Regions from separate parts of the Nonomuraea sp. B1E8 genome, predicted to be linked through region 1. Evidence: riboswitches for the same ligand, from Rfam matches in the RefSeq annotation. Region 1 holds a riboswitch; the other holds the start of a gene.
What was found. Region 1 has a riboswitch for thiamine pyrophosphate ahead of ABGA98_RS08445 (cytosine permease). Riboswitches for the same ligand answer to the same signal wherever they lie in the genome.

Region 2: another riboswitch for thiamine pyrophosphate. It lies ahead of thiC (phosphomethylpyrimidine synthase ThiC); the one in region 1 lies ahead of ABGA98_RS08445 (cytosine permease).

What each region holds. Positions count from the first base shown of each region.
Region 1 is NZ_JBDPLS010000001.1:1,738,292-1,741,460, forward strand. It holds gene ABGA98_RS08440 (methylated-DNA--[protein]-cysteine S-methyltransferase) at 1-16, shown strand, start outside; gene ABGA98_RS08445 (cytosine permease) at 1-1,313, opposite strand, end outside; TPP riboswitch at 1,304-1,416, opposite strand; gene ABGA98_RS08450 (rhodanese-like domain-containing protein) at 1,826-2,149, opposite strand; gene ABGA98_RS08455 (helix-turn-helix domain-containing protein) at 2,352-2,786, opposite strand; gene ABGA98_RS08460 (MFS transporter) at 2,862-3,169, shown strand, end outside.
Region 2 is NZ_JBDPLS010000001.1:89,948-93,116, reverse strand. It holds gene ABGA98_RS00440 (cellulose binding domain-containing protein) at 1-25, opposite strand, end outside; gene ABGA98_RS00435 (universal stress protein) at 173-1,006, opposite strand; gene ABGA98_RS00430 (hypothetical protein) at 1,020-1,367, opposite strand; gene ABGA98_RS00425 (hypothetical protein) at 1,406-1,564, opposite strand; TPP riboswitch at 1,616-1,728, shown strand; gene thiC (phosphomethylpyrimidine synthase ThiC) at 1,721-3,169, shown strand, end outside.

The sequences.
Region 1 (3,169 bases):
CGCAGCACGCCGATGAGCGCGGTCACGAGGGCCGCCACCACCGCCGCGCCGAGCGCGCCGTTCATCCACGGTTGCCTGGTGAAACCGATGGCGTCGCGGGCCGACGCCCAGAACCCGTCCCACGCCGCGATGGTGGGCGTCGAGGTGGTCAGCCAGTAGGCGGCGAAGCCGAGCGCCCACGGCACCAGCATCGACCAGCGCGAGGGGGCGTCCTCGTCGGTGTTCCAGCGGTCGGAGCGGCCGAACCCGAAATAGTCGACGGCCAGCACCGCGAACATCGGCACGAACACCGCCCCGATCACGCCCAGGAACGCGCCGTACGAGGTGACGTCGACGACCAGGGCGATCACGACCGTGAACACGCCGATGGCGGTGGAGATGACCCGCCGGTCGACGCGCGGCATCAGGTTCTGCAGCGACATGGTGGTGGAGTAGACGTTCGCGAACGACTGGTCGGTCTCGCGCAACACCAGGATGCCGAAGAACAGCGCTCCGAGCGGCGCGGCCACGAACGGGCTGAACACGGCCGTGTTGTCGGCCTCCACGACGGCGGCGCCGGCGATGGCCACGGCGTAGACGCCGAGCCCGAGGCAGGCCACCTGGGCGATCGTGTAGCCGCCGACGATCCCGGTGAACGCGGCGCGCCCGGAGCGGGAGTGCCGGGCGAAGTCGGCGGCCAGCGGCACCCAGGACACCGACAGCGCGATCACGTAGTCGACGGCCGGGGCGAACCCGGTCCACGACCCGCCGGCGGGTGCGGGCGCCTCGGACAGGAAGAACCAGGTGAACCAGATCATCGACACGATCACGCCGACGGTGACGTACCGCCGCAGCAGGCGGATCGCGCCGAGCGGCCAGATCGTGAGCGCGGTGGTCAGCACGCCCGCCAGCACCACCCACACGGGGTACGCCACCCCGTCGAAGATCGCGGTGGCGGCCTTGGCGATCACCCACAGCTCGAAAGCGCCCCATCCGAGCATCTGCACGATGTTCAGCACCGTGGGCGCGAAGGAGATCCTGGCCCCGAACAGGCCGCGCAGCAGCACCATCGCGGGCTGGCCCGTGCGGGTGCCGGGGATGGCGGACAGGCCCACCATGGCCGTGCCGATCAGGCTGCCGACCACCGTCGCCACCAGTGCGGCGGCCAGGCTCAGCGGCGCGTCGCCGGTCGGGTTGAGCAGGAGCAGCGCCCCTGAGAAGCCGAGGAGGCTGACACCGAGGTTGGCCCAGAGCGCGCCCTGATCGAGCACGCCCAGGGTCTTGGGGGCCTGACCGTCGAGAGTCAGCGGAACTTCGTCGGCGACGTGCGACATCGCACACTCCCTACGCCGGCATTACCCGGACAGGTTCATGCGGTCGGCGACAGCCGTAGTCGCCCTCTCAGCCTGATTGCCTCAAGCTCCCGCGGATTGATTTGTCGGTGCGGAGCCGGAATGTCCGAGTTCCGCGGGCCCCATGATGCCTCATCCCTCCACGTTCGGCCAGCCCGGGATGCCATGACCCGCGTCACGGCGGGAGAGCGACCTCCGCGCGGATGGCCGGCGGGCGTCCGGCAGGAAAGGAGGGATTCTTGTCCCTTCACACCATCGCATGGCCCGCTCAAGCCTGCATATCCTGCCCATCAATTGCCGGCCTGCGGCGAAATTCCACCGCAAGCCGGTTGTGTCCAGCAGCGCAATAGGCAATCGCCTTGGGGAGGCGAAAAGGGGGAAAGCTGACGGCACTCCGTAGCCGTACAAGCGTCGAAAGGGCCACCCACGAGTGCCATGGGTGGCCCTTCGGCCTGCTCCGGAGCACCTATGGCGCGCGGTGGCAGGCGTCCGGCTCAGGCCACGAAGGGCTGCTCCCCCGTCTCGCTGACCAGCGGACGCCCGGCCGCCTCCCACGACTGCATGCCGCCCCCGACGTTGACGGCGTCGCGCCCGAGCTGGTTGAGCCAGGCCGCCACCTGCAGCGACCGGCCGCCCACCCGGCAGACGACGTAGACCGTCCGGTCGCTCGGCACCTCGTCGACCCGGCCCTGGATCTGGGTCATCGGGATGTGCACCGCCTCACGGGCGTGGCCCGCCCGCCATTCGTCCTGCTCGCGGACGTCGAGAAGGTAGGCGTCTGCCGGGATGCCGCCCGGCTCGATCTCAGGAACGGTCATGACCCCATCATCTCCCGGCGAGGGAGTGCCGTCGCCTGGAGGAGGAGCGACGAAGGAGCGACGGGGGAAGGCGCCGGCACCAGACGACCGAGCCCGCCTCACGAAGTGAGGCCATGAACACGCGAGGGAGTGCCGTCGCCTGGAGGAGGAGCGACGAAGGAGCGACGGGGGAAGGCGCCGGCACCAGACGACCGAGCCCGCCTCACGAAGTGAGGCCATGAGCGCGCGCGTCGTACGCGGCGCGGGCGCGGGCGATCTCCTCCTGGTGGGCCTCGGTCCAGGTGACCAGGGACTTGATGGTCTCGTGCAGCGTACGGCCGAGCGGCGTCAGCGCGTAGTCGACCCTGGGCGGGACGACGGGGTGGACCGTGCGGCTGACCAGGCCGTCGCGTTCGAGCTGGCGCAGCGTGACGCTCAACATGCGCTGGCTGACGCCGTCGATCTCCCGGCGGAGCTGGGTGAAACGCAGGCTCTTGCAGTCGAGCAGGGCGATGACGAGAAGCGACCACTTGTCGGCGATGCGATCGAGGATCTGGCGCACCTCGCAGTCCTCACGGGTGTCCCACTGGCGCGCGTCGTAGTCGTCGTCCATGGTGCCTGCGGAGTAACCGAGTGACTCGGAAGTGCCTTCTTCCATGAAATCTCATAATGGCCAATGATGTGGACGGTTACAACAAGGAACCAATATGATTTTCGGTAACCGGGGGTTGTCATGCCTGTCCCTGCTCGTGCGTGGGGCGTACTGATCGTTCTTTGCGGGGCCATCTTTCTCGAAGGCATCGACGTCGCCATGTTGAACGTCGCCCTTCCCGCCATCCGGGCCGATCTCGGCGTACCCACGAGCATGCTCAGCGGGGTGGTGAGCGCCTACGTCCTGGGGTACGGCGGCTTCGTGCTGCTCGGCGGCCGGGCGGCCGACCTGCTGGGCCGGCGGCGCATGTTCCTGCTCTGGCTGGGGGTGTTCATGGCCTTCTCCGGGCTCGGCGGAGTGGCGAACGACGGCTGGGTGCTGCTGTTGGC
Region 2 (3,169 bases), 1.6 Mb from region 1:
CCAGCACGGCGCTGATCCTGCGCATCGTCTGCTCTCCCGTCGTCGCCTGCGCAGATGGTAGGAAGCGCCGGTCCGCGGCGGGAAGCAAGCGTGCACGCCCGCCCCGGTGACCTGCGGCGACGGATGTAACTTTCAGACCCGCACCGCGCCGAAGGTCACACCACTGCGGGGGTCAGGTCCGCACCACGGCGAGGGGGCAGGGGGAGTGGTGCAGCAGGGCCTGGCTGATCGAGCCGAGCAACATGCCGGCGAGCTGCCCGTGCCCGCGCGAGCCGACGACGAGCAGGTCGGCGCCCCCGGCCGCCTCCTTCAGCACCTCGACGGGGTGGCCGTGCACGACCTCGGGCAGCACCTCCACGTCCGGGTGCCGCTCCTGGCGCTCGGCCAGCAGGTCTTTCAGCTGGTGCAGGGTGTGCTGCTCGTTCTCGGGGTCGGCGGGGACGAAGCCGCCGGGCCGCGGCCACGCCCACGCCTGTACGACCCGCAGCCGCGCCTCGCGCAGCTCCGCTTCGGCGAAGGCGAAGCCGAGTGCCCGCAGGCCGTGAGGCGAGCCGTCGGTGCCGGCCACGATCTCGCCGCGGGGCGCCGCTGGCCGCTCGCCGACCACGACGACGTTCGTACGGGCGTGGGCGGCGACCCCGTGGGCGACGGATCCGACCAGCAGCCCGCGTACGCCGCCGATGCCGTGGCCGCCGACGACCAGCAGGTCGGCCTGTTCGGCGGCCTTGATCAGCGCGGAGCGGGGGTCGCCGGGCAGCAGGGTGGTCTTGACGATGATCGCGGGGCGTTCGCGCAGCGCCCGGTCGCGTGCGGCGGTGAGCACCGAGTTCGCCTCGTCGCGCATCCACCGGGCGACCTCGGCGTAGCGGGCGGACAGTTCCTCGCACACCCACCGAGGCACCGCGTGGGCCACGGTCAGCCGGGTACGGCGCAGCGCCGCCTCGGTGGCCGCCCAGCCGGCGGCCTCCAGCCCGGCGCGCGAGCCGTCGACCCCAACGATGATCATGGCGTCTGCCCCCTCAGGAGAAGGCGTAGCACTCCACTTCGGCGCGGCGGAACGTGATGCCGTGCTCCTCGGAGTCGCGGATGCAGGCGCGCTCGGCCTCGCTGAGCTGGAGCGTGCCGCACACGGTCACGCCGGCGTACGTACGGCAGTCGAGATCGGCGTCCCTCGCGCCGATGCGGAAGATCTCCTTGACCGTCGAGCGGCAACGAGCCCTGCCCGTGTCGGAGTAGCGGCACTGGGCGAGCAGCGTCCGGTATTGCTCCTCGCTCACCTCGTGCTGGTCCGTCCCGTCGCCGTGGGCGGCGGGAGCGCCGAACGTGGCCAGCAGCACGAGTCCTGCGACAGCGGCGATCTTTTTCATAGTCCCCCTGATGGGGTTGGTACCGCTGGAGAGGGCTGTCAAACCTCGCGCTTGATCGCCAGGACGCTCAGCCACGTGCGCCCGGCGGTGTTCAGGCCGTGCTCGACGGTGTCGAATCCGGCCGCGCGGAGGAGGCGCAGGAGCGTGCCGGGGTCGCGGTGGAAGGTGGCTGCGGTCGTTGACGTGGGATCTTCCATTTTGCGGATGATGTCATGTTTCGTCCTGGCATGGGCGTGGGTACGATCATCGCCGTCCAACGCGGGAGCCCGGTGCGGACCGGGCTGAGAGGACGGCTGCGAGCCGCCGACCGCCAGAACCTGCTCCGGGTAATGCCGGCGAAGGGAGTTTGCGCGATGACCGACGCGCGTGTCCCCACCTTTACCAAGATCTACGAAAGCGACCTCCGCGTGCCCAAGCGCCAGGTCAACCTCTCCGACGGCTCGTCGGTGACGCTCTACGACACCTCGGGCCCGTACACCGACCCGTACGTCGAGACCGACGTGCGGCGCGGGCTGGCGCGCCTGCGCGAGCCGTGGGTCGCCGCGCGCCGCGCGGCGGGCGAGCCCGTGACCCAGGTGGCCTGCGCCAAACGGGGGATCGTCACCAGGGAGATGGAGTTCGTGGCCGTGCGGGAGGGTGTCACCCCCGAGTTCGTACGCCAGGAGGTCGCCGCCGGCCGGGCCATCATCCCCGCCAACGTCAACCACCCCGAGACCGAGCCGATGATCATCGGCCGCAACTTCCTCGTCAAGATCAACGCCAACATCGGCAACTCCGCCGTGACCTCCTCCATCGAGGAGGAGGTCGAGAAGATGACCTGGGCCACCCGGTGGGGCGCCGACACGATCATGGACCTGTCCACCGGACCCGACATCCACGAGACCCGCGAGTGGATCATCCGCAACTCGCCGGTGCCGGTCGGGACCGTGCCCATCTACCAGGCGCTGGAGAAGGTCAAGGGCCGCCCGGAGGCGCTGTCGTGGGAGGTCTTCCGCGACACCCTGATCGAGCAGTGCGAGCAGGGCGTCGACTACGTGACCGTGCACGCGGGGGTGCGGCTGGCGTACGTGCCGCTCACGGCCCGCCGCAAGACCGGGATCGTCTCGCGCGGGGGCTCGATCATGGCCGCCTGGTGCCTGGCGCACCACCGCGAGAGCTTCCTGTACGAGCACTTCGACGAGATGTGCGAGCTCCTGGCCCGCTACGACGTGTCGTTCTCCCTCGGCGACGGGCTGCGCCCCGGCTCGATCGCGGACGCCAACGACGAGGCCCAGTTCGCCGAGTTGCGCACGCTCGGCGAGCTGACCACGATCGCGCGGGCGCACGACGTCCAGGTGATGATCGAGGGCCCGGGGCACGTGCCCATGCACAAGATCAAGGAGAACGTCGACCTGCAGCGCGAGCTCTGCGACGACGCGCCGTTCTACACCCTCGGCCCGCTCGTCACGGACGTCGCCCCCGGATACGACCACATCACCTCGGGCATCGGCGCCGCCATGATCGGCTGGTACGGCACGGCCATGCTCTGCTACGTCACCCCCAAGGAGCACCTCGGCCTGCCGAACAAGGACGACGTCAAGACCGGCGTGATCACGTACAAGATCGCCGCCCACGCCGCGGACCTCGCCAAGGGCCACCCCGGGGCTCAGGCGTGGGACGACGCGCTGTCGGACGCGCGGTTCGAGTTCCGCTGGGAGGACCAGTTCGACCTGTCGCTCGACCCTGACACGGCGCGGGCGTTCCACGACGAGACCCTGCCCGCCGCGCCGGCCAAGACCGCCCATTTCTGCTCCATGTGCGGC